4 regions of the Thioalkalivibrio sp. ALMg3 genome follow, and region 3 is predicted to be linked to each of the others. Evidence: predicted binding sites of a transcription regulator. Region 3 holds the regulator's gene; each other region holds the start of a gene.
The links. Region 3 encodes FliA, which starts transcription of late flagellar genes. Its sites were predicted from a motif close to GCTAAAGTTNNNNNNNNNNCNGCCGATA; they were not measured.
Positions count from the first base shown of each region.

Region 1: a site for FliA is predicted at 5,019-5,046, ahead of F622_RS0105020 (methyl-accepting chemotaxis protein). Genes of this name have one in related genera too.
Region 2: a site for FliA is predicted at 1,428-1,455, ahead of F622_RS0109185 (chemotaxis protein CheV). Genes of this name have one in related genera too.
Region 4: a site for FliA is predicted at 5,104-5,131, ahead of F622_RS14265 (flagellin). Genes of this name have one in related genera too.

Region 1 is NZ_KB906221.1:242,071-249,800, reverse strand. It holds gene F622_RS0105050 (plastocyanin/azurin family copper-binding protein) at 1-426, shown strand, start outside; gene F622_RS0105045 (antibiotic biosynthesis monooxygenase) at 480-827, opposite strand; gene F622_RS0105040 (DUF3817 domain-containing protein) at 1,026-1,328, opposite strand; gene F622_RS0105035 (class I SAM-dependent methyltransferase) at 1,438-2,055, shown strand; gene F622_RS0105030 (hypothetical protein) at 2,094-2,363, opposite strand; gene F622_RS0105025 (DsrE family protein) at 2,536-2,970, opposite strand; gene F622_RS0105020 (methyl-accepting chemotaxis protein) at 3,324-4,958, opposite strand; gene F622_RS0105015 (hypothetical protein) at 5,223-5,843, opposite strand; gene F622_RS0105010 (alternative oxidase) at 5,925-6,554, opposite strand; gene F622_RS0105005 (rhodanese-like domain-containing protein) at 6,791-7,210, shown strand; gene F622_RS0105000 (hypothetical protein) at 7,376-7,730, shown strand, end outside.
Region 2 is NZ_KB906226.1:65,261-72,990, forward strand. It holds gene F622_RS0109180 (protein-glutamate O-methyltransferase CheR) at 1-156, opposite strand, end outside; gene F622_RS0109185 (chemotaxis protein CheV) at 361-1,299, opposite strand; gene flgA (flagellar basal body P-ring formation chaperone FlgA) at 1,822-2,499, shown strand; gene flgM (flagellar biosynthesis anti-sigma factor FlgM) at 2,639-2,953, shown strand; gene F622_RS0109200 (flagella synthesis protein FlgN) at 2,969-3,454, shown strand; gene F622_RS0109205 (flagellar brake protein) at 3,537-4,253, shown strand; tRNA gene F622_RS0109210 (tRNA-Pro) at 4,337-4,413, opposite strand; gene F622_RS0109215 (MerR family transcriptional regulator) at 4,657-5,013, opposite strand; gene F622_RS0109220 (integration host factor subunit alpha) at 4,997-5,296, opposite strand; gene pheT (phenylalanine--tRNA ligase subunit beta) at 5,300-7,660, opposite strand; gene pheS (phenylalanine--tRNA ligase subunit alpha) at 7,660-7,730, opposite strand, start outside.
Region 3 is NZ_KB906220.1:107,931-115,660, forward strand. It holds partial or broken gene flhF (flagellar biosynthesis protein FlhF) at 1-409, shown strand, start outside; gene F622_RS0102650 (MinD/ParA family protein) at 578-1,402, shown strand; gene F622_RS0102655 (RNA polymerase sigma factor FliA) at 1,399-2,166, shown strand; gene cheY (chemotaxis response regulator CheY) at 2,208-2,588, shown strand; gene F622_RS0102665 (protein phosphatase CheZ) at 2,684-3,460, shown strand; gene F622_RS0102670 (chemotaxis protein CheA) at 3,505-5,568, shown strand; gene F622_RS0102675 (chemotaxis response regulator protein-glutamate methylesterase) at 5,571-6,686, shown strand; gene F622_RS0102680 (flagellar motor protein) at 6,688-7,431, shown strand; gene motD (flagellar motor protein MotD) at 7,439-7,730, shown strand, end outside.
Region 4 is NZ_KB906220.1:244,731-252,460, reverse strand. It holds gene cobU (bifunctional adenosylcobinamide kinase/adenosylcobinamide-phosphate guanylyltransferase) at 1-325, shown strand, start outside; gene cobT (nicotinate-nucleotide--dimethylbenzimidazole phosphoribosyltransferase) at 931-1,992, shown strand; gene F622_RS0103310 (histidine phosphatase family protein) at 1,989-2,555, shown strand; gene F622_RS0103305 (adenosylcobinamide-GDP ribazoletransferase) at 2,776-3,549, shown strand; gene F622_RS0103300 (hypothetical protein) at 3,562-3,771, opposite strand; gene F622_RS0103295 (YIP1 family protein) at 3,886-4,512, shown strand; gene F622_RS14265 (flagellin) at 5,211-6,596, shown strand; gene F622_RS14240 (flagellar protein FlaG) at 6,629-7,096, shown strand.

The DNA.
Region 1 (7,730 bases), on a different contig from region 3:
GTTTACGAGTCGGAGGAACGTGTGGAACGGATCAGCGAAGCCCGCCGCATACTTTCACCGTTCGGGATTCCCGAAGTCGAGGCCAATCCGATTCCCGCGCGGGCCGACCGTCCGGTTCGCTTCGGAGCGGATGTGGACGAGGTCGTGATCGAGATGAAAGGCAATTCCTTCTATCCGAAGAGCGTTGAGGTGGCCCCCGGCACGAAAGTCACCTGGGTCAACGAGGATGTCTTCACCTATGGGCTCGGGGAGACCTCGGGCGCTCACAACGCCGTCGCCATGCGGGGGCCACAGTCGTTTTCAACGGCGATGCTGGAGCATGCCGAAAGCGACAGCGTCACGCTGACGGAGCCGGGTACCTACGACTACATCTGTGCCCCGCATCCCTACATGCAGGGGCGCATCGTCGTACGTGACCCCGACTGAGAGTTGCCTGCCCGACCGCCTGTAGTCGTCCAGGATTGGCGCGCCGGCGGGTTTCAGGATCCGTGGGCGGTGCGCGAGTCTTCAGGCGCCTGGGCGCGCTCGTGCATCCCGTAGTCGCGGACCACCTCGGCCACGCGCAGGCGGTAGTCGGCGAAGATGCCGCCGCGGCCGGCCGCCTGCACCTGGCGGTGTTCCTCGAGGTTGCGCCATTCCCGAACGGCGGCTTCATCCCGCCAGAAAGACAGTGACAGCACCTTGCCCGGCTGGCTCAGGCTCTCGAAACGCTCGATGGAGAGGAATCCGTCGACGTCTTTCAGGTGTTCGCGCAGACTCGCGGCCGCATCCAGGTAGTCCTGTTTGCGTTCGGCGTGTGGTTCCACTTCGAAGATTACGGCGATCATGGTGGGCTTTGGTATGGGGATGAAGGGCCGATTAGACCACGCGAACGTCGGTGTTGGGGAAGGCATTCAAGGGACGAGTGGCCAGTCCGATTCATCGAGGCACACCTGGGGCTGTCATCCCGGCTCTGCGCTTCGCTCCGGCCGGGATGACGAGCGGGGGCAGCAGCCGGTTGGGTGGTGGCCCGTGATGAGTGAGCGTCAGGCCGTCCTGGCCGCGCTTGCGTTGGGGATTTCGCGCCGGATCAGGTGGTCGACGTAGAGAAAGCCGAAGGGCACCACCCCAAGGAACAGGACCAGCAGCCATTTCCAGACTGGCCACCCGCTCAGGTGGCTGGCGATCAACGACGTCGCGCCATAGACGATGAACAGGATGCCGTGCACCCAGCCCACGTAGGTCACCGCCAGTGGCATATCCGCGTAGGTGCGTAGCGGCATGGCGACAAAGAGCAGGGTGACGAGGGAAATGCCCTCGACAATGCTGATCAGGCGGAAGAATTTCATAGGGCTGGCCCGGCGGCATGGGAATCGGCGCGGAGGGTAGCACACGGGGCCCGAACGCCTGATAACCTTCCGGTACGAGAAGCCTTTGCTCCGGTAACCAGGAACCCGCATGAGCACCAAGCCGCACTGGGAAGACGTCTACCAGACCCGCGCCACCGATGCCGTGGGGTGGTATCAGGCGGAGGCGCGGACGTCGCGGGCCCTGATTCGGGCGGTGGCGTCGGCCCCCGATGCCGCGATTGTCGATATCGGTGGCGGTGCCTCGGTCCTGGTGGACGAACTGCTGGCTGAGGGCTATCGCAACCTGACGGTGCTCGATCTGTCCGGGGCGGCGCTCGAGAAGGCGCGCGAGCGGGTCGGGGAGCGCGCCGCAGCGGTCGCATGGCAGGAAGCGGACGTACTGGAACACGCATTCCCGGAGGCAGCGCTTGATGTCTGGCATGACCGCGCGGTGTTTCACTTCCTGATCGCCGCGGATCAACGGGCCCGATACGTGCAGCAGGTGCAGCATGCCCTTCGCCCAGGGGGGGATATCGTAATCGGGACCTTTGCGCTGGATGGCCCGGAAAAATGTTCCGGCCTGCCGGTGCAGCGGCATTCCCCGGAGACCCTGCAGGACGCGTTCGGTCCGGGTTTCGCGCTGGTGAAGTCGCAACGCGAGGTCCACGTGACCCCGGGCGAGACCGAGCAGCCGTTCAACTGGTGCGTGTTCCGCAAGAACGACTGATCCCGACCGCACCACGTTCAGCGGTGCCGCCGCGGCGATCAGCGGCGTTTGACCTCCGCGGCATGGGCCTTGGCCCGGGAGCGGATCTCCTCGAAAAACAGTGCCTCCCAGCGGGTGTTGCGTTCGTCCCTCGACAGGGCGTTGTCCTGCGCCTCGCGCTTGAGGCGCTCATCCGCCCCCGCCTCCGCAGCGTCCAGGATCGTCTTGAAGCTCTCCTGTGCCGCGGCCGCCTTCGGGTCGATCCCTTGGCGTTGCAGGACATCGGCCAGCAGTGCCCCGCCTTTCTTCCACTTCGACCAAAGCCTCATAAGTGGCCCCCTGGGGTTCGTTTGGAACGGCCCGGTCCCATGCGTGACGGGCTCGGAGCCTGGGCTCCGCCAGACAACAAACAGTGTACCCGGGCGCGCCTGCGATGGAATCCGGCCGTCCAAACGGAAAAGGCCCTCCGAAGAGGGCCCCGTCAGCATCGAAAGCGGGCGATCAGTTCGAGAAGAAGCGCACGTTCGGATCGGCCATATAGGCACCGACTTCTTCCGGGTCGGCCGGGGTGATGCCGTCAAGCAGGTCGGCCTCGGTGTAGTCCGTGTTCGGCAGGAAGATGGCGCAGGTCTCAACGGTGGCGCCGTTGTTGAGCAGGTTCATCATCAGCTGCTGCGCGTTCCGGTCGGCCGGCTGCATGGTGGCGCCCTCAAAATCTTCGGTCGCCATCGTAGCGGCGGGGCCGCACAGCAGGACGCGGATCTCCTGACCCTGACGCATGCTCTGGTTGGCCAACACCATGGACATGAACTGGGTGTGGTCGTCGGCCGAGGTGACGCTGACGAACAGCTTGGAGGGCTCATCCGCCTGCGCAACTGTGCCGGCACCGGCGAGGGCGAGAAGGGCGGAAGCCGCTAGAGTCTTGATGGCTCGCATGGAGTCTCCTGATTGGTTCGAAAAATGGAACGTCAGAAGATAAGCGTATGCTGATCATAAATGCAAAAGAATGCGTCTAGATCGTGTTTATCGGGCTCCCCGAAATTCATCCACCTTCGGCAGGTGGAAGCATCGCGAACAACCTGAGGTACTGAGGCTCGGAGTGCGGCCGGGGTCTCGAGTTCCCGGTGGCCCTTGACGAGCCTCCATTTTTTGCATCGCAAGTTCGGAGCGCGTGGCTTCTCCTGACGGATCCGTTTCTTCGGATGCTTTCGTGCAAAGCGGTGGCCGCCCGCCTGGCAAGCCGGAGCCGAAGCCGAAGCCGAGCTCGCGGTGCTCTGTAGGAGTGGGGGTCAGCCAATGCGGTAGGCGGAGGCCAGGTCGCGTACACGCGAGGCGATGTCCGCGACCTCCTGGCTGGCGGTCGCCGTCTGGCGGGCCCCGTTGGCGGTATCGCCGGTGATGTCATTGATGGCGTAGATGTTCCGGTTGATCTCCTCGGCCACCGCGTTCTGTTCTTCGGCCGCGCTGGCGATCTGCGTGGTCATGTCGCTGATCCGACCGACTGCCTGGACGATGGATTCCAGCGCCTGGCCGGCGCGTTCGGCGTCGTTGCTGGTGGCCTCGGCCATTTCGCGGCCGCGGCCCATCGCGGTGACGGCGTTGCGGGTACCCGCCTGGAGCGACTCGATCATCGCCTGGATATCCGCCGTGGAGTCCTGCGTGCGCGAGGCGAGGGTACGCACCTCGTCGGCGACCACGGCGAAGCCGCGTCCCTGTTCGCCGGCGCGGGCGGCCTCGATGGCCGCATTCAGGGCCAGGAGGTTGGTCTGCTCGGCAATGCCGCGAATGACGTCGAGCACCGAGCCAATCTGCTGCCCCTTCTCGTCCAGGTTGCGCACGGATTCCTCGATGGTCGCGACCTCGCCCGACAGGCGTCCGATGTCGCTGACCACCGTGCGCACCACTTCGCCACCCGCGCGGGACTCCTGATCGGCTTCCTGGCTGGAGGACGCGGCATCGGAGGCGTTGCGCGCGACCTCCTGCACCGTCGCGGCCATCTCGTTCATCGCCGTCGAGACCTGTTCGGTCTGCGAGCGCTGCTGGTCGATGTTCCCGTTGGTCTGGGTACTGACGGCGGACAGCTGTTCCGCGGCAGAGGCCATCTGATCCGTCAGGGTGCGCAACTCGCGGATCGAGTCCTGGAATTGGTCGAGCATGCTGTTCAGGGCGCCTGCAGTGGCGCCGATCTCGTCGTCGGAGCGAACGTCGACCCGGCGCGAGAGGTCATGGTGCTCGGCGATCTCCGTGAGTGTCGCGCGCATCCGCGAGATCGGGAGTGCTACCGAGCGATACGTCCACACCCCGGTGACCACGACGATGATCAAGACCACCAGCATCAGCGCGCCGCTGCGCACCAGAACCTGGGTGTAGAACGCCGATACCCGCTCGGCCTCGGTCCCGGCAACATCGATCTGCAGGTCGACCAGCTGGGTGATCTGGTCGCTGATCGGATCGATGGTGTCGTACAGGGGACCGTTGAAGGCGTCGAGCTCGCCCTGGACATCGCCGGACATCCCGCCCAGGGCCCCCTCCAGGCGGTCCAGGTGGGCGTTGGCTGCGCGGAACAACCCGCGGGCACCATCAGCCAGTTCCTGCTCACGGGGCGTCAGGGTCGTGGCCAGGTAGGCGTCCCAGATCTCGGCGATCTCCTCTCGTGCCTCACGGACGTCGGCGAGTGCCTCTTCCGCCGTCATCCGTCCGGCGTCCGCCTTGTTGACCGCGTCGATGACCAGCACCGCATAGTTGTCGGCGATGGTCTTCAGCTGCTGCAGGGGCACGACGCGGTCGTGATAGATGTTCTGCACGCCCTCTTCGATGTTGGCTGTGCCGCGTGCGGCCAGGGCCGCCAACAGCAGGAGCGCGGCCACGGGTACTACGATGGTGATGACCAGCTTGGATCGAACAGAGAGCGAGCGGAAATTCATGGGCGGTCCTTGTGTGGCCAGTATTGGGAGCAGCCCGCAACCTCGGGCCTTGACCACAGTAAACGGCCTGGCCGGCCAAACCTTGAGGTGGGTCACCCGTGGCGACGTCCGCTAGAGTCCGCCGCCAGCCGGTTCGAATGGGTGTCGGGCCTGCACGGTTGGCGGTGTATTTGCTGGGGGTTCCGCGGCGTTTTCTGCGGGGCCGACTGACGAAGCAAAAGGCAAGGTTTGAACCCGAAGGTCGCGAAGGTCTCGCGTTCTACTTCATCTCGCGGACGGTCCGGACGACAGGGTTTCGCGGATGCGCCGCACGTCGCGCACATACTCCAGCATGGCTGTCATGGCATCGGCGAACAGGTAGGCCGCGAACAGGACCATCCCGCCCGCGAACAATCCGGCGAGGGGCCAGAGGATCGCCGTCAGGATGGCCAGTCCCCAGCTCGCCGGTTCCACCAGCTCGGCTTCAAGGCCGAACGCGGCCACCGCGGTGCCCGCAAAGGGCTCCACCGCTGTCAGGGAGATGACCGACAACGCCAGCGCGAGCAGCACGAAGGCAATCGCCAGCAGCTCGCCGACCAGCCGTGTGCAGACGACAACGCAGGTGATGGCGGGATAGTCCCGCGTCTCCAGCGCGCCCAGTGCGCGGGCCCTTCGCCACAGGAGCACGACCCAGGCCAGCACTGCAACGGCAAAGAGGGCCTGCAGCAACACCAGGGATGCGACCGGCCAGGGCACCTGCGGCGTTTCCTGTGCCAGCGCCCAGAGCGTCACCGATGTCAGTAGCCCGCCCAGGCCCGTCAGGACCGCGATACCGCGCAGCCCCCATCCCGCCAGCCGCTGCAGGGGGAGTGCGCCCTCGGTCCCGCCGGTTGTCTCGTCGTTCACGGCCGTCTCCCTGTCGTTCGCATACGGCCACACGATAGTGCCCGAAAACCGGCCCCGTCAGGTCGTGGGAGAGCGCCCGGGTCAGTCTTTCTTGCCGAGCAGGTCGGCGAAGCCGTGGTTAACGTCCCGGTGGCCTGCCTCGTCGGCGCGTACCGCGCGGATGACGTCGGACAGGCGGGCATCTTCCGGAAGGTTCCAGTACTGGATCGCGCGTGCCGGCGCGGCGACGTTATCGAGCCCGCCGGACTCCACTTCCTCCAGGTACTCGGTGTAGCTGACGACCGCTTCCTCTTCGAAGTAGCCTACGATCCGGTGCGCCGTACGCGACGAGAGGATGTAGATCATAAAGAACAACGTGTAGAAGAAGCCCTGCGCCAGGATGATCAGGAAGCGCTCCAGCCAGTTGGGCGAGGTGATCTCGATGAAGGTGAGCAGGTGCATGCGCTCGTTCTCGGCCTCGTCCATCAGCGTGCGGATCCATCCGTGGTCATCCTCCATGCGCCGCAGCGAGCGCAGGTGCTGCAGCGTGGCGCCCACCATGCCGGGGACGCCCGCAACCGTCTCCAGGACCACGGCGCGGTGTCCGTAGCGCCGGGCAAAGAAGGTGTCGGCGAAGAATCGCATCAGCGAGGTAAAGCCCCGTGCGACGCGGTCGGAGAAATCCCGGGGTTCGTGGTGGCGGCTCAGGTCGATATCACGGTCGTTCGGCATGCTGCCCCTAACGCTGATCAGTGCGCCGTTTCAGGCGGCAGGTATCCATGGAGCATAGAACCCGCCGTCTGAAATGTCGTGGGGCCGCTTCACAGAGCGTGAAACCCCATGCATGACAGAAGCCCGGACCGGGTTTCTGATGTCCAATGTCGAGGTTGTGGATCGGGCGGTGCAATCGGGGGAACCGGGAGCCGAGAAGGCGGCCTCAGAGAGAGGCGAACATCAAAGGAGAACGCATGGCGAACGAAACGAGCAAGCCGCAGCTGGAGATCAGCGTGAACGCGGCGCGCGAACTGGTCGATATCGGCCTGGCCGTGTTGCTGGATATCCGTCAGCCCTTCGAACTGGAGCTGGAAGGCGCGGTAGAAGGTGCCGTCCCTGTGCCCCTGTTCCGCCTGAAGCAGTTGCTGGGTCGCGAGCTGTCCGAGGAGGAACAGGAACTGCTGGATGCGGACGAGCCGGACGAGCGGGATTTCCAGCACTTCATCTCCCTGATCAACCGCCACCACGTCACCCAGGACCAGATCCTGCTGTGCCTGTGCAACAGCGGCCGCCGCAGCCTGCGTGCCGCAGAGCTCCTGCGGGACCTCGGGTATGCACGCTGCCTTTCCGTCCGGGAAGGTTTCCGCGGCTGGACCAGCAAGGGAGACACATGATCCATGGGCATGTTCGCCAGTGCTGATCGCGGATATGGGCTATCTAAGGAGGTGAGTGGGGGCGACTTCGCCTCAATGGTCACCGTTTCGGGCCCTGACCCGGGGCCGACCCCGTCATGACCGTCAATGGGCGCCGGCCGGGTGATTCTACGGAGGGGCGCTGCCATGCTTCGACTGCCGGCCGTTCCGTTTGCCCACCAATCCTGGTGCCGACTGCACATCGTCGCGCTTGTCGGGTTGGCTCTGCTTGTCGGAAGCCCTCTACTGGCGCATGCGGATGGCGCCGAAGACTGGCTGGCCGCCATTGCCGAATCACCGCTGGGCGAGCCGATTGCCGTTACCTCCACTGTGCAGGGCGGCGTCGTCGAGGGGGCGGTGCACGCCCGGCTGCCGTATTCGTTTGCGTTGGTGGCCAGTGAGCTGGAAGCGCTTTCGGCGTGGTGCGAAATCACCGTCCTGCACATCAACATCAAGAGCTGCGTCTACCGCGAGGGGGCGGACGCCTTGCTGCACCTGTACG
Region 2 (7,730 bases), on a different contig from region 3:
CGCATGCAGCAGTTCCGGGACGCTCTTGAAGTCGAACTCGTCGAGCAGCCGCGACAGACGACTGGAAACCAGGTACTGGCGGCTGTCACCCAACACCAAGCCGCAGCAGTCCTGCAGGAAGCGGGAGAACTCCTCGTAGTCGCGGGAATCGATCACCGAGTCATCCCTGAGCGCTGTCCATCGTGATTAGGCATCCTGATGACGAATCCTTGACCGGGGCCGCTTGGCCGGAAAACCGGGGTAAGCCCGAAGATCGGATCGAGTATACGGCGTCGCGCGCATGGCACCATACACACCGACTTCCGGCCACCCATCGCCGCTCCGGGCTTGGCGGGCGGCAACGCGGTTCCGCCCGACCGCTCATTCGGCCTGCTGACTCTCGCGCCCGGTCTGATCCAGTACGGCATTGGCCAGCTCATCGGGATTGAACTTGGAGAGAAAGGCATCCGCGCCCGCGCGCTTGACCATGTCGGTATTGAACTCACCGCTCAGCGAGGAGTGCAGCAGCACCTTCAGGTCCTTCAGCGCGGTGTTGTCCCGGATGCGCGCGGTCAGGGTGTAGCCGTCCATGCGTGGCATCTCGATATCCGAGATCACCATCTCGATCTGGTCACCCACCGGCCCTTCCGCGGCCTTCTGTTCAAGGAAATCCAGTGCCTCCTGGCCATCCTTGAAGACGTCGTATTCGAAACCGAGGCCCTTGATCGCGCCCTCGATCTGCTTGCGCGCCACCACCGAGTCATCGACGATCACGACCTTGCGCCCGCTGGCCTCTCTGGCGTTCTCGCGGATGGATGGCGAGACCTCGCTGGGCAGCGGATTGACGATGGAGAGCACCCGTTCGACGTCGATGATCTCGACCAGCTTGTTGTCGATCTCCGTGACGGCCACCAGGAAGGATTCGCGTCCGGTTCCGCGCGGGGGCGACTTCACGTCTTGCCAGTTCACGTTGACGATGCGGTCCACCGCCGACACCCAGAAGCCCTGCACCGAACGATTGAACTCGGTGACCACCACTTTCTGCTCCCCGTTGTCGACCGCCCCGACGGCGCCACGCAGGCCCATCGCTCGCGCCAGGTCAATGATCGGCACGGTACCGCCACGCAGCGACGCCACCCCGCGCACCACGCTCATGGAGCCGGGAATCTGACGCAGCGGTGGCGACGGAATCACCTCGCGGACCTTGAAGACATTGATCCCGAAGGTCTGCGACCCGCCCAGATGGAACAGCAGCAGCTCCATGCGGTTCTGCCCCACCAACTGGGTTCGCTGATTCACATCGTCAATGAATTGACTCATCGTGCCGCTCTCCTTGCCCCGATTGCTCTAGGCACCGGACAGGCCTCAAAGGCCAAGTGTGCACCGCGCAACCCCGGCCTGTCATTTGCATTCGCGCGCATGCGCCTGCTGGCGCCGCCTCATGGTGATAACGGCCGCCCGCGACGGGCCTTGAATGCACGCGTGGCGCCGGATGATCAGTCATTGGCACGACATCTGCATGTTTTTGCGTACTGAAACCGCACGCGATTCGCTCGACAACGACGCAAGATCCGTCAAACCCGAGCCATTCGCGCACAGTCCGACGCCCGCACCGACCTGGCTGCGCAGGACAGGACCAAACAGGACCGCAACATGAACCAGCGCCGACCCATTTCAGAATTTTCTTCCGCTTCCAGGGAGACGCTGATCCGTTCGCTCGTTCGCGTTGGGGCCCTCTTCGTTCCGGAAAAAGGCGGCCGGTCCGGTGCCTCGCCAGCGAGCGCAATCGACTCGAGCGCAAACGTGCGAACCCTTCCGCGTCTCCTTGCCGGAGTCGCCCTCTTGTTCACCCTGGTGCTGCTGTCTACCAGCGTCCGGGCCGAAGTGCACCCGGTTGACGACATCCGCCACGCCGCCGAGCAGTTCCTGATTCAGGAACTGGGCGTTACCGATAGCGAGGAGGATGTTTCCATCGAGATTGGCCAGCTCGACAAGCGTCTGCGCCTCGTCCCCTGCACGGACGGCCTGGAAGCGCGTTTCCCACCCGGCGGGCGGCGTGACGGCAACACCGCTGTCCATATCCAGTGTGCCGGCCCGGTGACCTGGCAGTTATACGTGCCGGCAACCGTCGAACGGTACGCCGAAGTGCTGGTTGCGAACCGCACCCTGCCGCGCCAGCACACCCTCTCGGCGGGCGACCTGCGTTTCCAGCGAATCGAGACCTCGCGCCATGCCGGCAGTTATCATGAGGAAAAGAATGCCCTGATCGGCCAACAGACCCGCCGCAGCATCCGCCCGGGTCAGATCATCGGCACCCAGCACGTGAGCCCGCGCGAGATCATCAGTCGCGGCCAGCGGGTTACCATCCTGGCAGAGAACGGCTCCATCGCCATCCGCATGCAGGGCGAAGCGCTGGAGAACGGGACGCTCGGCGAGCGAATCCGCGTCAAGAACGCATCCTCCGGGCGCGTCGTCGAAGGCGAAATCCAGGCCTCCGGCCACATCCGGGTAGCGCTTTGAGGCCTCGCCACACCAGGCACGCCGATGATTTTCGAAGCGGACTGTGAAGCCCGTTACACTTTTCCGCCCCCGAGGCCTACAGTTTCAGCACCGCTGGCCGTAAACAATTGCAGCACAGTTACAACGACAGGAAGGCATCATGGATATCAAGGGCCTCAACACGAACAGCCTGCGCCCCGACAGCCAGAATCCCGGGGTAAAGGGTCGCGACGAGTCCGGCAACACGGCGAGCCGTGCCCCGGCCTCCGGTAACGCATCGGCGCCAAACAATGATTCGGTCACGCTCACCGGGGCCGCCCAGGCGATGAATGCCGCGGCCGGCGCGGGTGACACCGCACCCTTCGACGCCGCCCGCGTTGCCGAACTGCGCGAGGCGATCTCCAGCGGCAATTATCCGGTGGACAACCAGCAGCTGGCCGATCGCATGATCGACCTCGAAAGCCTGCTGCGCTAACCCGGTCTATCGCCCATGAATGCCGACGCGCACCACAAACTGCAACGCTCGCTCGAGACCTCAATCCGGCTGGCTCATCAGCTGGAAGAGAGCCTGCTACAGGAGACGCGCGCAGTCGAAGCGCGCCAACCCGATACGCTGCAGGACGTGGTGACCGGCAAGCAGACCCTGCTGCATGAGCTGGAAACCGAGACCCGCAACCAGCAAGGCCTGGTCGAGGCCGCCGGCGAGGCCTTCAGCCCCGAGGGCGTCGCGCGCCTGTTCTCGAAGATGGACGATGGCGTAGTACTGAACGACCTGTGGCAAGCCCTGCGCCAGTCCATCGAACGCTGCGACACTCTGAATCAGGGCAATGCGCGCCTGATCGACCGTGACCGCCAGCGCGTGGAACTCTCCATGCAGATCCTCCGCGGCGAGGAAACCGGCCCCGCGGCCACCTACGACCCGTATGGCCGCGCCCGCCCCGGAAGCCGCGGCGGACGCCAGATCACCCAGGCCTGAGAGCCCGGTCCTGGTGGAGGCTGGCTTTTCGCGGCATCCACCAGTACCTTGCGTCCTCACACTTTCCTAACACTTCGGACGCATGGACGACACCGACTATACCGTCGACAAGCCGGACCGGATTGCCGGCATCCTCAAGGACCTCGACCACAAGCTCACCGTCGTGAGCGTTCGCGTGGATACCGACGGCCCCCTGTACACCTCGGCCCTGGTCCGTCTGGACCCAGCCGCCAAGGAACTCTTTCTCGACGAGCTGACCCCGCCTCGGGCGCACCAGCAGGTTCAGGCCGGCATGGACTTGCGCGTATTCGCGGCGCTGCGCGGGGTCGCAGTGCGATTCGGCACGCACGTAACACGCATCGAGCAGGAGCAAAAAGGCGCGCTCTACGTCTGCACCTATCCGGAGACTTTGCACTACCTGCAACGCCGCGAAACGTTCCGCGTGCACATTCCGATGGCACAGCGCCCTCAGATCGAACTCCATGCGAAGGCCTGGAGGGATCCCGTGATCGGCGAGGTTGCCGACCTCTCTGCCCAGGGCATGTGCATCGAGCTGCCCACCACCCTCCTGGATGCGCTTGAGGAGCAGGCGAACCTGGCCTTCGAGAACCTCTTGCTCCCCGATGTCAGGGAACGCCTTTCCGGGAACCTGCGTCTGGCCAACCGTCGCCGCAGCACACGTGATGGCTTCGAGTTTGCGGGCTTCGAGATCGTCGGCATGACCCAGTGGATGGAACGCCAGACCAACATCGCCCTGCTCCATTACCAGCGCGAGGCACGCCGCCGCTCGATGGATTGAGCCTGAGCCCAGGCGACGCCGCAACCTGCAACCCCGAACACAAAAAAGGCCGCTTGAAGCGGCCTTTTTTGATCGTTCCTGTTTGGTCGGGACGGCAGGATTTGAACCTGCGACCCTCTGCACCCCATGCAGATGCGCTACCAGACTGCGCCACGCCCCGAAGCCGCGAACTATATCCGATTCCCCGCCTTCACGAAAGCATCGGCCACCCCATTGCTGCGAGATCCGTGCGGACCATTCGTGCCACGTACACCGAGAATGGCGCATTGATGCGACTCGCTGCGCTCGTCGCATCCTACAGAGCGGAAATTTCGAACTGGAGTTGGGTTCAGAAGGACACCGCAGGATGCGACGAGCGCAGCGAATCGCATCAATACGACGTCTGGGCGTCCCCTAGGGAGCCTCAGGCGCGCAGAACGCGCAGAACCGACTCGAGCTCGGAGATGGTGTCCTGGATGATCTGCTGGGCCTGCTGACGATCACCCTTGGCCTCATCGCCGGAGAGCTTCTGACGGGCACCATTGATGGTGTAGCCCTCTTCGTACAGCAATGCGCGAATCTGACGGATCAGGATCACGTCCTGACGCTGGTAGTAGCGGCGGTTGCCGCGCCGCTTGACCGGCTCCAGCATCGGGAATTCCTGCTCCCAGTACCGCAGCACATGCGGCTTGACCTGGCACAGCTCCGCGACTTCGCCGATGGTGAAGTAGCGCTTGCCCGGGATGGCGGGCAGTTCCTGGTGGTTACTCGCCTCCAGCATAGCTCTCTACCCGCTCGCGCAGTTTCTGTCCCGGCCGGAAGGTCACCACACGACGCGCGGAGACCGGAATCTCTTCGCCCGTCTTCGGATTGCGCCCTGGCCGCTGGTTCTTGTCGCGCAGGATGAAATTCCCGAACCCGGAAAGCTTCACGCCCTCGCCGGTCTCCAGCGACTGCCGCATCTCCTCGAAGAACATCTCGACGAATTCCTTGGCCTCGCGCTTGTTGAGACCCAGTTCCTCGTTTAGCGCGGCGGCGAGATCCGCCTTGGTTACAGCTGCCATCGGCTATTGTCTCAAGGTTGCGTTGAACCGGGCCTGGAGATGCTGCACCACCGCGTCGGTGACGCCAGCCACGTCCTGTTCGCCTAGGGTGCGATCAAAAGCCCGTAAAATCAAGCCCAAAGCCAGGCTTTTTTCGTCCGGATTCAAGCCTTTGCCCTGGTACACATCGAACAGGCGAACATCCTGAAGGATCTCCAGGCCAAGCCCGTCGATGGCCGCCAGCACATCGCCCGCCGCCACCGACTCGGCCACCACCAGCGCCAGATCCCGACGGATGGACGGGTACGGCGACAACGGCGAGAACTGCGCCACCGGGGCTTGCACCACGGCAGTCGCGTCCAGATCGAACAGGTAGACCGGCTCCACGTCGAAGCGCTCGCACAACGCCGGGTGCAGGCGCCCGACCCAGCCGATCGGCTGCCCGTCGACCAGTACCCGTGCGGATTGCCCGTCATGCAGCGCCGGATGACGGTCTGCGCGAAAGCCGAGCGCGCCGGCGACGCGTTCGCACAGGCCTTCCACGGTGCCCTTGGCGTCGAAGAAATCGACCTTCTTCGCCTCGCCTTCCCAGGCCTCCGGAGCCACCCTCCCACCGAGCAGGCCGGCCAGTCGCGGCTCCTGCCGCAGACCGGACGCATCCGGAACAAAGCGCAGGCCATGCTCGAACAGGCGCAGGTCCGATTGCTGGCGCGCCTGGTTGTAGGCGGCGGTGGTCACCAACCCAGGCCACAGTCCCGGGCGCATCACCGCCAGATCGGACGAAATGGGGTTCGCCAACGCCAGGGGTTCGACGTCCGGGTAGAACGCACTGGCGGCCTCGCGAGCGATAAAGCTGAAGCTGATCACCTCATGGAAGCCCTGGCGGGCAAGCCCGTTGCGCAGTGACCGCAGACCCGACTCCGGTGTCACCGGCGCAACCGGCTTCGGGAGTGTCTGCGGCAGGGCGTCATAGCCGTGCACCCGGGCCAGCTCTTCGATCAGATCCTCCTCGCGTTCGAGGTCGAATCGGGCCCGCGGCGCGCGTACCGACCAGCCGCTCTCGCTTGTCTCCATCCGGCAGTCCAGTGCCTCCAGGATCCGCTCGACCTCGGAAGCCTCTAGGGTCACCCCAAGCAGGCGCTGGACACGATCCGGGCGCAGGACGATCGCCTGTTCCGCATGGGAGGCCGGCGTCTCACCCACTTGCTCGACCGGGCCGCACTGTCCGCCGCAGAGCTCCAGCAGCAGCTGGGTCGCGCGTTCCATCGCCTGCGGGACCAGGGTCGGGTCGACACCCCGCTCGAAACGGTGGGAGGCATCGGTATGCAGCCCGTGGGCCCGCGCCCGACCGGCCAGGGCGCGCGGTGCGAAATGCGCACATTCGAGGATCACGCGGGTGGTGCTGGCATCGACCGCGCTGGCGGCGCCGCCCATCACTCCGGCCAGCGCCAGGGGGACGTCATCACCCGCAATGACCAGATCCTGCGGCGACAATTTCACCGTCTGGTCGCCTCCGAGCAGCGTCAGGGTTTCCCCCTGTTTGCCCTGGCGCACCTGGATCGGGGCGCCCGTGCGATCGGCATCAAAGGCATGCAGTGGCTGGCCCAGTTCCAGCATCACGTAATTGGTCACATCCACGATCGCGCTCAGCGGGCGCACCCCGGCACGGCGCAGGCGTTCGGTCATCCACAGCGGCGTCGCGGCCTTGGCGTCCAGGCCCTCCAGCACCCGGGCGGCATACAAGGGGCAGGCCTCCGGATTCTCGATGACGACGCTCACCCGGGCATCGTTGGCGACGTCCACGCCCGGCATCGCCGGGGCATGCAGCGGCCGGTCCAGCAATGCCGAGCACTCCCGCGCAATCCCGCGCATGCCCAGGCAATCGGCCCGGTTCGGCGTCAGGTCCACTTCCAGGATGGTGTCGTCCAGCCCCAGCGCCTCACGCAGGTCCTGGCCGGCCTCCAGCGTCGCCGGCAGGGACATCAGGCCTTCGGCATCATCTGCCAGGCCAAGCTCGCGAGCGGAGCAGAGCATGCCCTCGGAAGCCACGCCGCGCAGCTTGGAGCGCTTGATACGGAAATCGCCGGGCAATACCGCACCGACCACCGCCACCGGCGCCCGCATCCCTTCATGCACGTTGGGCGCGCCACAGACGATGGTCAGCGGCTCCGCCTCGCCCGCTTCGACCCGGCACACGCGCAGGCGATCCGCGTCCGGGTGCGGATCGACTGCCACCACATGGCCCACCCGCACCCCACTGAACGCGGGCGCCGCCGCTTCCATCGCATCCAGTTCCAGACCCGCCATGGTCAGGCGATGGCCCAGTTGTTCCGGGGTCTCGTCGATCTGCAGCCATTCCTGCAGCCACTGCACACTGATACGCATTAGCCTGTCTGCCCGAATTGCCCGATGAAGCGGATATCGTTGTCGAAGAACAGCCGGAGGTCATTCACAC
Region 3 (7,730 bases):
ATGGCGGGGATCTCGGTGCGCGTGTTGCAGAATGCGCGCGAACTGCGCGATCTGGCGCGGCGCGTGGACGATGGCCACCTGATCCTGGTGGATACTGCTGGGCAGGCGCCGCGCACGGTGGAGGAGGAGTCGCTGTTCGCGCATCTGCCGCCGGATATCCGCGCCGAGAGCTGGTTGGTCGTGTCGGCCACGACCCAGGGCAGTACGTTGCGGCGGGTGCTGGACGCGTTTCGCAAGGCGGATCCCTCGGCGCTGGTGCTGACCAAGCTGGACGAGGCAGAACAGCTGGGCGAGGTCCTGTCGGTCCTGCTGGATCAGCACCTGGGACTTGGGTTCGTGAGCGATGGCCAGCGCATCGCCGAGGATTTTCACCGGGTTGATACGGGGTATCTGACCCGCCTGGCGCTGGACGACGACGCGGAGGGCGCGCGGGCGGGTGGCAATGCCCGTGAGACCTGGGCTGCCGAACGGCTGGCCGAAATGGAACCGCCGCGACGCTCGCGCGCGCCGCTGCGCCCGGCGCAGGGGACCGAGCCGGCAACACTGGAACTGATTCAGCCGGTTGGAAAGGGGCGTTATGCCACGCACTAACAAGCCGTTGAAGGTCATTGCGGTCGCGTCGGGCAAGGGCGGGGTCGGGAAGACCAACGTGTCGGTCAATCTGGCGGTCGGCCTGGCCCGGTTGGGCCGCGAGGTGATGCTGTTCGATGCGGATCTGGGCCTGGCCAACGTGGACCTGTTGCTCGGGATGCGCCCGGAGCGCACCCTGCATGATCTGGTGACCGGCGCGGTGGACAGCCTGGACGATGTCCTGGTCCAGGGGCCGGACGGGGTGAAGGTGGTCCCGTCGGCCTCCGGTATCGCGGCGATGGCGAACCTCACGCCGGCGGAGCACGCAGGGCTGATCCATGCCTTCAGCGCCTACCGCAGGCCGCTGGATGTCCTGATCGTGGACACCGCCGCAGGCCTGCAGGAGTCGGTGACTTCGTTCTGCCGGGCGGTACAGGAGACCCTGGTGGTGGTCTGCGACGAGCCGGCTTCGATTACCGATGCCTATGCCTTGATCAAGGTGCTGCACCGTGACCACGGCCTGCGGCGTTTCCGCATGGTCACGAACATGGTCAGCGGACGCGAGGGGGCGGAGCGGCTGATGCAGAAACTCAATACCGTCTGCGGCAAGTACCTGCCGGAGGTGGTCCTGGACCTGGCCGGCTATATCCCCATGGACGAACATCTGCGCAAGGCCGTGCAGAAAAGGGCGCCGGTGGTTCAGCAGTATCCCGGCAGTCCGGCTGGCAAGGCGTTTGCCGACCTGGCACACACGGTGGATCGCTGGCCAGTCGGTGGGGGTGACCACGGGGGCGTCGGGTTCTTCGTGGAACGAATGCTGCAGAGCGCATGATGACGACGCGTAATCGCCTTTCCGGCTACCAGGCGACGTCCACCGCGACCGGTGGACACGAGAAGCTGATTGCCGATCACGTTGAACTGGTGCATCGCATTGCGCACCACCTGATGGCCCGTCTACCGGCCTCGGTCCAGGTCGATGACCTGATCCAGGCCGGCATGATCGGTCTGCTGGAGGCGGCGCGGCAGTTCGAGGGCGGGCAGGGGGCGACCTTTGCCACCTACGCCGGAATCCGCATCCGCGGCGCGATGATCGACGAGTTGCGTCGCAGTGACTGGACGCCACGTTCGGTGCATCGCAACAGCCGGCGTATTGCCGCCGCGATCCAGAGTGTCGAGGCCCGCGAGGGGCGTGCGGCGCGTGGGAGCGAGGTGGCGGCCGAGCTGGACGTGCCTATCGATGACTATTACGACATGCTCAAGGACCACGCCGGGGCCCATCTGTTTGCACTGGACGATCTGGGTGGCGGGGATGACGGGGCCGATCGCGTGATCGAGGGGCAGGAAGTCTCGCCGTCGCGTAGCCTTGAGGCTGGCGAGTTTCGCGAGGAGTTGGCCGAGGCCCTTGGGGATCTGCCTGAACGCGAACGCCTGGTGCTTTCGCTGTATTACACCGAAGAACTGAATCTGCGCGAGATCGGGGCTGTTCTGGGCGTGACCGAGTCGCGCGTGAGCCAGATTCGCAGCCAGGCGGTCATTCGGCTGCGCGCGCGCATGGGGTCGTGGCTCGAAGACGGCGCGGCTTTGCAGTTATTCTAAAACTCACCTTACGAATCCCGGAGTGACGTGTGGACAAGGGAATGAAAATTCTCATCGTGGACGATTTTTCCACGATGCGGCGCATTATCAAGAACCTCTTGCGCGATCTTGGCTTCAATAATACGCAGGAAGCCGACGACGGCAGCACCGCGCTGCCGATGCTGCAAAATGGTGATTTCGACTTCCTGATTACCGACTGGAACATGCCCAACATGCCGGGCATCGACCTGCTGAAGGCCGTCCGGGCGGATGCCAACCTGAAGTCGATGCCGGTGCTGATGGTGACGGCCGAGGCCAAGCGCGACCAGATCGTGGAGGCCGCGGAGGCGGGTGTGAACGGTTATGTGGTCAAGCCGTTTACCGCCGAAACGCTGAAGGAAAAGATCGACAAGATCTTCGAACGTATTGAAGCACAGGGCTAAGGATCGCCCGGTGGTGAATACGGACGACGTCCGTCTCGCTTGCGCGGGTGGGCGTGACCCGGCTCCTTCGGCGCCGTACCAGCAAGAGGCTCCTCATGACTGAACAGGAACACCCCCCACGCGACGGCCAGCTCGAGCTGGCCCGACAACTGGTGCAGACGCTCGAGGCGGGCGACGACGCGGCGGCGCGCGCGCTGGTGCAGGATCTTGCGCGTCCTTACGACCGCGAGCTCTTCGATGAACTGGGCAAGCTGACGCGCGACCTTCACGAGGCCTTGCAGAGTTTCCGTGGGGACTCGCGTCTGGTGGAGCTGACGCAGGCGGAGATCCCGGATGCGAAGGAACGCCTGAACTACGTGGTCACCATGACCGAGCAGGCCGCGCACGCCACGATGGGCGCCATCGAGTCGAGCCTGCCGATCGCCGAGTCGTTCAGCCAGCAGGCGGCCGACTTGACCGCCAAATGGACGCGGTTTCGCAACCGGCAGCTCTCGGTGGACGAATTCCGCGATTTCGCGCGTGAGCTGGACAGCTTCTTCGGGCAGGCGGGCGAGGACGCCGAGGAGTTGCGGCGGCTGCTCTCCGAGGTGCTGATGGCACAAAGTTATCAGGACATTACCGGCCAGGTGATTCGCCGGGTGATCCAGTTGGTGACTGACCTCGAAGAGAACCTCGTTACCCTGATTCGGCTCTCCAGCGGGCGCATGGAGCAGGTCGAAGCGGCCGAGGCGTCCCTGGATCGTGGCGAAGAAGACCGCGAGGCGGACCGCAAGGGTCACGGCCCCAGTGTGCCCAAGACTCAAGATTCCAGCGCAGATGTCGTTCAAGGACAGGACGAGGTGGACGATCTGCTATCAAGCCTGGGCTTCTAGCAGTGCCCCCCATACGACTGGCGCCACGGGACCGGAGAGACTGAATGGCCATCGACCCCAATGACGAGATCCTTCAGGACTTCCTGATCGAGGCCGGGGAACTGCTGGAGGGGCTCAACGAGCAACTCATCGACCTGGAACAGAACCCGGACGACCGGGATCTGTTGAATGCGGTCTTTCGAAGCTTCCACACCATCAAGGGGGGCGCCGGGTTCTTGAGCCTGGATGCGCTGGTGACGGTGTGTCATCACGCCGAGGACGTCTTCAATCTGCTGCGCAACGGCGAACGCCGTGCCGATAGCCATCTGATGGACACCATGCTCCGCGTGCTGGACTCCCTGAACGTCATGTTCGGGGATCTGCGTTCCGGAGTGGACCCGACCCCCGCCGATGCCGCGGTGGTCGAGGACCTGCGGCGCATGGCAAAAAACGAAGATGTCGCCGGAGATACCGCCGGGGCGCCGCCCGCGCCTGAACCGGAGCCCGTCCCCGAGCCACAGGCCTCGGCCCCCGGCGACGCCATGGTGGGCGGTGGGGAGGAGATCACGGACGACGAGTTCGAGGCCCTGCTGGATACGTTGCATGGTGACGGGGCCCCGGCACCCGTGGACGCGGCCGTGCCGGGCGACGCCGGGGCCAGCGAAGACTCGGGCGGTGATCTGATCAGCGACGACGAGTTCGAGAATTTGCTGGACGAGTTGCAGGCCAAGGGCGGAGGTCCGGCATCGCCCGAACCGGCTGCGGACGCCCCTGCGGATCCACTGCCGACCGAGCCCGCGGCCGTGGCGCCCGAGCCGGAAAAAGCGGTAACGCCGGAACCGGCGGCTGCCGGTGGGCAGGGCGGCGGTAGTGCCCGCGCCGGCGGGGCCGAGGCCGGTGGGCGCTCGGCTCCGCAGGGCGAGACCTCCGTGCGTGTGGATACCGAGCGCCTGGACGAGATCATGAACCTGGTGGGCGAGCTGGTTCTGGTACGAAACCGGCTGAGCATGCTGCGTTCGCAGCATGTCGACGACGAACTGGGCAAGGCGATCAGTTCGCTGGCACTGGTGACCTCCGACCTGCAGACCTCGGTGATGAAGACCCGCATGCAGCCGGTGAAGAAGGTCTTCAATCGCTTCCCTCGAGTGATCCGCGATCTGTCGCGGAATCTGGGCAAGGAGATCGAGCTGGAGATCTTCGGCGAGGAAACCGACCTCGACAAGAATCTGGTCGAGGCCCTGTCCGATCCGCTGGTGCATCTGGTGCGGAATGCTGTGGACCATGGCATCGAGACGCCCGATGTGCGCGAGGCGGCGGGCAAGTCGCGCAAGGGTACGGTCGTGCTCGGCGCGGCCCAGGAGGGTGATCACATCGCACTGCTGATCAAGGACGACGGCGGTGGCATGGACCCGCAGGCCCTGCGTCGGAAGGTGGTGGAGAAGGGGCTGATGGAGCCCGCGATGGCCGAACGCATGACCGATCGCGAGGCCTTCAACGTCATCTTCATGGCCGGATTCTCCACCAAGACCGAGATCTCGGACGTCTCCGGCCGCGGGGTTGGCATGGACGTGGTCAAGACCAAGATCTCGCAGCTCAACGGCACCATCGAGATCGATTCCGAGATCGGCGTAGGGACCACGCTGCGGGTGAAGCTGCCCCTGACCCTGGCGATCCTGCCCGCCCTGATGGTGATTCTGGACGGCCGGCGTTTTGCGATCCCGCTGGCCTCGGTCTCCGAGATCCTGGATCTGGATTTGACCAAGACGAATTACGTGGATGATCAGGAAGTCATCATGGTGCGCAAGCACGCCCTGCCAGTCCATTACCTCAAGCGCTGGCTGAAGCCTGGGCACGAGCCCGAGGTGCGCAAGGATGCCCACGTAGTGGTGGTCCATACGGCCGACCGCAAGGTAGGACTGGTGGTGGATGATCTCGTGGGGCAGGAAGAGGTGGTCATCAAGCCGCTCGGCCAGAATCTGCAAGGCGTGAAGGGCCTGGCGGGAGCGACGATCACCGGGGATGGGGGCATCGCCCTGATCCTCGACGTCTCCGACCTGGTGACCATCCTGATGCGGCAACTGCAAATGTCCGGTCGACCGCGCCGCGCGTCGCGCTCGAGCGAGGGCTGAGGATGCCGATCAGGGTTCTGGTAGTTGACGATTCGGGGTTCTTTCGTCGGCGTATCGCCGAGATCCTGGATTCCGATTCCGGCATTGAGGTCGTAGGTTCGGCCGAGAATGGCGAGCAGGCGATCGCCAAGGTCCGGGACCTCGATCCCGATGTCGTGACCATGGATATCGAGATGCCGGTGATGGACGGCATCACTGCGGTGCGCAAGATCATGGCCGAGCGCCCGCTTCCGATCCTGATGTTCTCCAGTCTCACGACCGAGGGAGCCCAGGCGACCCTGGATGCGTTGGAGGCCGGGGCGGTGGACTTCCTTCCCAAGCGCTTCAGCGACATGGCGGGGGACGAGGACAGCGCGCGCATGCTGCTTCGGCGCCGCGTGCGCTCGTTGTCACGCAGCCGGGCGCGCTCTGTCAGTGCCCCGGGCACGACCACGCCTGCGCGGGAGGCCCGGCCGTCCGCGCGCCGCGAAGAGACCGACCGTCAGGCCGCGGCCGATGCGCGCAAGCCGGCTCCGGCGGTTGCCAGTTCCCGGCCGCCGACGCCGTTACGGCAGTTGCGCGCGGTACTGATTGGTACCTCCACCGGCGGTCCAGTGGCGCTGCAGGAGGTGCTGAAGCCGCTCCCGGCGAATTTCCCGCTGCCGATCCTGCTGGTGCAACACATGCCCGCCAGTTTTACCCCGGCCTTCGCCGAACGTCTGAACGCCATGTGCAATATCGAGGTGCGTCAGGCGAAGGACGGTGATGTGCTGAAGCCGGGCGTGGCGCTGCTGGCCCCGGGCGGGATGCAGACAACGCTGGAGCGCGGCAGCCAGACGCATGTGCGAATCGCGGAGAGCCCCCTGGGCACCATCTACAAGCCGAGCGTGGATGCGGCCTTCGGTTCCGCCGTGGAGGCGCTGCGCGGGCAGGTGCTTGCCGTGATCCTCACCGGCATGGGCGCCGATGGCCGCGAAGGCACGCGGGCGCTGAAGGGCGCCGGCGCGCAGGTGTGGTCGCAGGATGCGGCGACCTGCGTGGTGTACGGGATGCCGGCGGCAGTGGCCGAGGCCGGCCTGTCCGATCATGTGTACCCGCTGCCCGAAATCGGGCCCGCACTGGTGAAGGGGTTCTGCTGACATGGATATCCTGAGCCTCATCGGGATTACCCTGGGGCTGGTGGCGGTTCTCGGCGGCAGCATTGCCAAGGGCAGTGGCCTGGGTGCGCTGTGGAATGCCGCGGCCTTCCTGATCGTGGTGCTGGGGACCCTGGGGGCGACCCTGGTGCAGGCACGGCTGTCGGTCTTCATGCACGGTATGCGCATCCTGCCGTGGGCCTTCAAGCCACCGAAGGTCGACAATCGCGCGACGGTCGAGCAGATCGTCGAGTGGTCGCATGTCGCGCGCAAGGAAGGCCTGCTAGGCCTGGAGACGCTGGCCGACGAGGAGACCGACGGCTTTGCCCGCAAGGGACTGCAACTGCTGGTGGACGGTAGTGAACCGCAGACCATTCGCCAGATCATGGAGGCCGACCTCGACAACCGCGAGCACTTCGACCTGCAGGGCGCGAAGATCTTCGAGAGCATGGGGATCTATGCCCCGACCCTGGGGATTGTCGGCGCGGTGATGGGCCTGATGGCAGTGATGCAGAACCTCGCGGATCCGAGCAAGCTGGGGGCGGGCATCGCGGCGGCCTTTGTCGCCACGATCTACGGCATTGCCTCGGCCAACCTGCTGTTCCTTCCGGTGGCCAACAAATTGAAGTCGATTATTCAGAACCGCTCGCAACACCAGCAAATGCTGATGGAAGGTCTTATCGCCATTGCGGAAGGTGAAAACCCGCGGAACATCGAAAGCAAGCTGAGTGGCTTCATCCACGAGTGAGGTCACCATGGCGCGACGCAAGCGGGCGGAAGAACATCAGAATCACGAGGCATGGGCCATCCCCTATGGGGATCTGGTCACACTGCTGCTGGCGTTCTTCGTGGTGATGTACGCCATCTCCTCGGTGGATGACGGCAAGTACAGGGTGCTGTCCGAGTCGCTAGTGGACGCCTTTCGCGCACCGATGCAGGCCGACCCGATTCAGGTCGGGGATCCCACCGTGGCCCGGGAACGTACACCGCAGGATCTGCGTGCCCTGGTGCCTATCGAGGTCCAGCCAGGTCTGGTGGAGGATGGTC
Region 4 (7,730 bases), 140 kb from region 3:
CCGGTCGCTGGAGCAGGCCGCGGGACCCGAGCAGTGCCTGCTGGTGGACTGCCTGACCCTGTGGCTGACCCAGCTCCTGTGCACCGATGACGAGGGCCGGATCGAGCGTGAGCGCGAGGCCCTGATCGAAACGGTTCCGCGCCTGCCGGGCACGTTGGTGTTCGTCTCCAACGAAACCGGCATGGGGATCACGCCCATGGACGTACTGTCCCGTCGCTTCGCCGACGAGGCCGGCTGGCTCCACCAGCGCCTGGCCCCCGCGATGGACCGCGTCGTCCTCACCGTCGCCGGCCTTCCGCACGTCCTGAAGGGGGACCCGCTGTGACAAACCGGCATACATGCATTCCACCCGCCACGCACATAGACAAGCACGCTGGCAGGCCGGCACCACCGAAGCATCCCGACCCCAACCGTCACCCCTGCCACCCAACCCTTGTCATCCCGGAAACTGCGCAGCAGTTATCCGGGATCTCCATCGTTGGCAGGTGGCACGGACGTCGGGGGTATCCCTGGCGTGGGGAGATCCCGGCTCTCCGCTTCGCTGCGGCCGAGATGACGGACAGTAGTGGGAAGGCGGGCTGACGTCAGGGGGAGTGTTTCGGCCAGGGTGACAACAAGGGAAGCCCTTACGGCCGGGAGGGCGAGGAGTAATGGGCCGGGATGTCATGTGGGCGGGCGGCCAGGATTCCTGGTCCAGACATTCGGATGGTCCGCCAACGTCGTCATCCCGGAAACCGCGCAGCGGTTATCCGGGATCTCCGTCGTGGGAGGTGGCGCAGACGTCGGGGTGTTCCCGCGTGGGGAGATCCCGGCTCTCCGCTTCGCTGCGGCCGGGATGACGGGAAGTAGCCGGTCGGGATGGCGAGAAGCAATGGGCCGGGATGAAGGAAAGTGGCAGAGCGTGCACGAGAGACAAACGAGGACGAACAAGTGACCGAAGACTGTGACTGGCTGCAGGTGCCGCCGGCGCCCCTGAACGCCGAGGCGCGCCGGGCCGCCGCCGAGCGACAGGCCCAGCTGACCAAGCCCCCGGGTTCGCTCGGGCAACTGGAGGCGATTGCCGAGCGCCTGGCTGGCATGCAGGGCGTGGAAAAGCCCGGCCTGGAGAACGTCCACATCGCGGTGTTCGCCGGCGATCACGGCGTGGTGGCCGAAGGCATCTCGCGCTTTCCGCAGGCCGTGACGGCACAAATGGTCGCGAACTTCGCCACGGGCGGGGCGGCAATCTCCGTGCTCGCGCGGCACCTGGGCGCCTCCATCGAGGTGATCAACCTGGGCACGGTCGCGGAGCCGCCCGCCGTCAGCGGTGTGCAGCAACTGAACCTGGGCCCCGGCACCGCGAACCTGACCCGCGAGCCGGCCATGACGCCGGCGCAGCTGGAACGCGCCCTGAACGCCGGCCGCCAGTGCGCGGAACGTGCGCGGCGGGGTGGGGCCCAGATGTTCGTCGGCGGCGAGATGGGGATCGGCAACACGACCTCCGCCGCTGCGCTGGCCTGTTCCCTGTTGGATCTGCCGCCCGTCGATCTGGCCGGGCCCGGCACGGGCCTGGACGCGAACGGGGTGCGGCACAAGGCCGAGGTCATCGAACAGGCCCTGCACACCCATGCGGACGTGCGGGGCGACGCCCTCGGCAGCCTGCGTTGCCTAGGCGGCTTCGAGATTGCGGGGCTGGCCGGGGCGTATATCGCCGCAGCACAGATCGCCCTGCCGGTGCTGGTGGACGGCTTCATCAGCACCTCGGCGGCGCTGGTGGCCGAGCGCCTGTGTCCGGGCACGGCGGACTGGTTCTTCTATGCCCATACCTCGGCGGAGCCGGGTCACCAGCGCCTGCTGGCGGCGCTGGAGGCCGAGCCGCTGCTGGATCTTGGCATGCGCCTGGGCGAGGGGAGCGGGGCGGCCACGGCCGTGCCCCTGCTGCGCCTGGCCTGCGAGCTGCACTCCGGCATGGCGACCTTCGCCGAGGCGGGTGTCAGCGGAGAGGAGGCGTGAGCGTCGGCCCCGCGCGGATCGGCCTGCTGCGCCACGGCGAGACCACCGGCCAGGGATTCTGTGGCCGGGGCAGCGATGTCCCGCTGACCGAGGCCGGCTGGGGCACAATGCGTGACGCTTTGGCGCGAGATACCGCCTGGGATCGCATCGTCTGTTCGCCGCTGACGCGTTGCCGCGCCCCAGCACAAATGTTTGCGGAAGAGGCCGGTGTGCCAGTCGCCGTCGATGAACGCCTGGCCGAACTCGACTTCGGCGCCTGGGAAGGCCGCACGGCGGCGGCGCTGATGGAGACGGACGCCGATGCACTTGGCCGTTTCTGGCAGGATCCGGTGAATCACTCGCCCCCCAAAGGCGAGTCGCTCCTGGAGTTTCGCGAACGCGTTGTCGCCGGCTGGAACGACCTGGCGCCCGACGAAGGCGAACGCGTGCTCGTGATTGCCCACGGCGGCGTCATCCGCCTGATCCGTGCCCTGCGCGAGGGCTGGCCATTGGAGGAGCTGCTCGGCATCGACGTCCCGCTCGCCTCCCTGCATATTGTCGAGCCATGGCAGCCCTATCGATGAATCTCCCGCCCCCGATGCGCCAAGACCCTGTGGGTGGCCTTGTGAGGGCTCTTGTGGGAGCGTGCTTGCACGCGAAGCCCCTGCCAAAGTCAGACGCGGGCAGGGGCTTCGCGGCCAAGGCCGCTCCCACAACTAGGTGGAGGACCTTCGGTGGCCTAGCCCCCTGCGGGAGCAGCCCTGGCCGCGAATGCCTCCCGCCAAAGTCCGGCCAGGCACCCACATGAGCGTCGTGTTGGCACCCTTCTGGCTGGCCCTCCAGTTCCTCACCCGCCTGCCCACCCCCGCGCTAGACCCGCAGCCGGCCGACCTGGGCCGTTCGGTGCTGGCTTATCCACTGGTCGGTCTGATCCTGGGCCTGCTTGTGGTACTGGTCGGTATCGCGCTGGCGGCCATTCCCGGCGCGCCGACGCTACTGGTCGCGGCGCTGGTGCTCGCGTTGTGGGTCGGCCTGACCGGCGCGCTGCACCTGGACGGGCTGGCGGACACGGTGGATGCGTGGGTCGGCAGCCATCAGGACTCGGAACGGGCCCAGGACATCATGAAGGACCCGACCAGCGGCCCGATGGCGGTGGCAGCTCTGATCCTGGTGCTGCTGATCAAGTTCGCAGCCCTGGTAACCGTGGTGGAGACGGGTGCCTGGATCGCATTGCTGGTCGCCATCGTGCTGGGGCGCGCGGCGCTCACCGGGCTGTTCCTGCTGGTGCCCTATGTGAGGGAGCAGGGCCTGGGTGCCGAGATGGCTGCACACCTGCCGCGCAGCCCCGCCCAGATGGTGCTGGTGGCCACCGGTGTGCTGATCCTGCTGCTGGCACTGATCACTGGCCTCTGGAGCCTGATCCTGGGCCTGGCGGCAGCACTGGCGTTGGTGTTCGCCATCGCCGGCTTCCTGCGCCGCTGGCTCGGCGGCTTCACCGGCGATACCGCCGGCGCCACCCTGGAGCTGGTGGAAGTGATGGCGATTACCGTCATGGCGCTAGTGCTCGCCCTGCATTAGGGGAGCTGCCGCTCAACGAGGCGACGTGTTCCCCATCGCCTTGTCCAGCAGCGCCAGGCCTTCCTGTTCCCGACCCTGACCACGCTGGGCGCGCACCCGGAATCGGGTCTCGGCATCGTGCTCCGCAATCATTAGCGTGGCCATTTCGTCCACAAGGCGGTTCACGCTGGTCCCGCGTTCGCGTGCCAACGCCTTCAGCCGTTCGTACTTGTCGTCAGGCAGACGAATCGTCAATCGAGCCAATGCAGCGTTTCCGCGTTCAGGACCAGATGATGCATGCCTGAAGCTAGCAAAATCTGTCATCGAATGGTCACGTAATTGCCACATACTTGGGTGATGACCGTTCCCGTGAGACTTAATCCGGCCCGCATGACCCTGCGCGCGCTCGTGAACCCCCTGAGGGCCGTGCGCGATGCGCGTGGAATCGAGCCGGCCCCGCCGTGGTGGCAGACGTTTCTGGGGCTGGCGCTGCCGGTGCTGTTGGTGAGCGTGATCGCGAGTCAGTGGCTTTACCAGGTGATCCCGACCGGCCTGCCGCCGGAGGCCATGCCGGGCGCCTGGGGCTTCGGCGTCTACAGCGTGCTGGCGATGAGCATCGGGGTGCTGGGGATGGCCTGGTCCGCGCACTACCTGACCGAGCTGTTCCAGGGCTACTCGCACCCGGACCGTGCGATGCTCGCCGTCACGGTCGGGCTGTTGCCCGCCTGGGTCGGCAAGGTGGTCGCGGCGTTCCCCTGGCCCTGGGGCAACGGCATCGCCTTGTTGCTGATCCTGTATTCCCTCTGGCTGCTCTACTGGTCGCTGCGCGAGATCATCGGCCTGCGCCGCGGCAACCGGATCGGCCTGTTCGTGGCCACCATCTTCTGCGGCGCCTTCATCACCCTCATTTTCGGCTGGCTCCTGATGGACCTGATCCCCGGTGCCACCCCCGACCACCGCATCGGCACCACCTGGCTGCTCTAGCCCGCGCCAGCCGTGGTGACCGGCGCCTGTGACTATCGCAGCAGTCGCCCCCACACAAACCGTCATCCCGGAAACTGCGAAGCAGTTATCCGGGATCTTCGTCGTTGGAGCCGGCACAAGCGTCGGGGTGTTCGCACGTGGGGAGATCCCGGCTCTCCGCTCCGCTCCGGCCGGGATGACGGGGAGGGGAGCGCTGCGGCCGGGGTGACGGCGAGGGAGTAGCCCGCTGGGACAAAGGCCAGGGGATGCGGGCTGGATGGATACACGTACGTTTGCAATGACCACCAAACCCTCGGGTTAACCACCCAGCCCTCGTCATCCCGGAAACCGCGCAGCGGTTATCCGGGATCTCCGCCGCTGGATGTGGCACAGACGGCGGGGTGTTCGCCCGTGGGGAGATCCCGGCTCTTCGCTTCGCTACGGCCGGTGATGACGGACAGGGGCTGCGGCCGGGATGACCGAGAAGGCCATGGTGGGCGGAGTGCGATCCGGATGATGGCTGGGCATTGGTGCGGGGCGTTACGGTTTCGCGGCCGGAGGAACTGGGGGCGGCAAGGAATTGCCGCCGGCCGAAAAAAATTTCGATGCAGGGCTAAAGGTTCGTGGGTGAGGGTCGTTAAGGCTTCTGAGAGCGGGGATCAACCCGTTCACCAGAACCGCCCGAGGCGGTGACGCAAGACTCTTACAGGAGAGCGATCATGTCCCAAGTAATTAACACCAACGTTCTTTCCCTGAACGCCCAGCGCAACCTGGGGAACTCCCAGGGCGCGCTGGCCCAGAGCCTGGAACGTCTGTCCTCGGGCCTGCGTATCAACAGCGCCAAGGACGACGCGGCCGGTCTGGCCATTTCCGAACGCTTTACCTCGCAGATCCGCGGCCTGAACCAGGCGGTTCGTAATGCCAACGACGGTATCTCTTTCGCCCAAACCGCCGAGGGCGCCCTGGGGACGGTGGGCGATGCAATGCAGCGCATCCGAGAGCTCGCGGTCCAGTCGGCCAACGATACCAACTCGGCATCGGACCGCGAAGCGCTGAATAATGAAGTCAATCAGCTCGTCGAAGAGATCAATAGGGTTGCCAATTCCACTGAGTTCAACGGCCAGAATATTCTGAATGGGGCACTTGACGACTTGGTCTTTCAGGTTGGTGCCAACCAGAACCAGACCATCTCTGTGGAGGGTGTCGACGCCCGCGGCTCCCAGTTGGGTTCTGCAAGCCTCGGGGGGGACAGCTTGGCGCTGTCAAACCTTGAGACCAATGACGTTTTCACCCTTGCGGATGTCGAGATCAATGACCGCTTTATCAGTCTCGATTCGGCGGAAGACTTGGATGATGTCGTTACGGCGATTAATGCTGAGACGGGTGATACCGGCGTAACTGCGGCTCGAGCTGATGAAGTTGTGGAGACGATTGGTGCAATTACCACCACCGGCGGCGCTACAGTAGAAATCAATGAGGTAAATATCACGATTGACCCTGATGCTACTAACGAGGAAGTGGTTGATGCTATCAATGCCGAAAGCGCACAAACCAACGTCACGGCTTCTTTCGATAACGCTGGCAACCTGGTCCTCACAGCCAGTGACGATGATATCGCGATTGACGTGACTCCTACTGGTAGTAATGGCGATTTCGTGTTCGGCAGCGTCGGCAACGATGGGGATGAGACCTTTCTCCGTGCAATTGACCTGAGCGCCTCCCCGGCTGACGGCATTGACGTTGCAGGTACGGATGCTGTCGACCTGGGGCTCGATGGTGAGGCTGACGTCAACACGCTGAATGGCGTCAGCGTGTTGACCCGCAAAGATGCGACCGAGACCCTTGGTACCATCGATGCGGCGCTGCAGCAGATCAGTGGTCTGCGGTCCGAGTTGGGTGCGGTGCAGATCCGCTTCGAGAGCACCATCTCGAACCTGGAGATCTCCTCGGAGAACCTGTCTGCCGCTCGTTCGCGCATCATGGATGCGGACTTCGCGGCCGAGACGGCCGAGCTGACCCGCGCCCAGGTGCTGCAGCAGGCGGGCACCTCGGTGCTGTCGCAGGCCAACGCCGTTCCGCAGAACGTGCTGGCCCTGCTGCAGTAAGCTCGATCACTCGGGCTTCTGGTTGAGGGTGGATGGCGAGATCGCCATCCACCCCTACTGATGAGGACAGCGATATGAGTGATGGAATCGGCAATATCACATCACCGCTGGTTGCAGTGAACCCGCGCGGGGGCGAAGGGGCGAAGGCGCCCGGCCCCGGCGCGGGTCTTGTGCGTGGCGAGGGGCGGCCGGAGGCCGTGGCTCGTGCGGACAGTCGTTCGGAATCAACGGCTCCCGGCTCCACCGGACCGGCGATCGAGGCCATGGACATGGCCGAGGTCAATCAGGTGGTCGAGTCGATTAATTCCTACTTGCAATCCACCAAGCGGGCGCTGGAGTTCAGCGTGGACGACAGCAGCGGCCGCACGGTGATTACGGTGATGGATGGAGAACGCGAACAGGTGATCCGCCAGATCCCGCCGGAGGCCGTGCTGGCCCTGGTGGAGCAGTTCCAGACCGAGCAGGAGCTCGGCGGTACGGGGCTGGCGGACAAGGCCTGAGGACCTTCTCCAGACTGCACCTCAACGCGGTATGTTTCATTGAGCCGGATCCGGTAATGGGTCCGGCTTTTTTCGTTGTGCTAGCGCCACCAGCCAGCCGCAGATCCACGGTCCGCTGGCCCCTTTCCTGTCACCCGTGCCGCGGCCCCCTTGCCGTCATCCCGGCCGTAGCGAAGCGAAGAGCCGGGATCTCCCACGCCGGGATGCGCCACACGGAAGGGGCAGCTTTGGCCGTGGAGATCCCGGATAACTGCTTCGCAGTTTCCGGGATGACGGGGTTGGGGGTGGTGGGAGGATTGGGATTGGGTCCGTGTTTGTGTCGCGCCATGGTCTGGCACTTGGTGTGGGGCGCGATTCCGGCCACGCCCGCTTCACCATAGACGCGGCCACAGCCGCTCTACCGTCATCCCAGCCGCAGCGAAGCGGAGAGCCGGGATCTCCTGCGTCGGAATGCCCCCGACGTCTGTGCCACCTTCGGCGGTGGAGATCCCGGATAACTGCTGCGCAGTTTCCGGGATGACGGAGTCTGGGTCTGGGTCGGATCGACGTATTGGGGCCAGGTTCTGGCGATTGCTTCGCTTCGTTCGCAATGACGGGGTTGCGGGCGGGGCTGGGGACGGACGTCCGGCGTCGA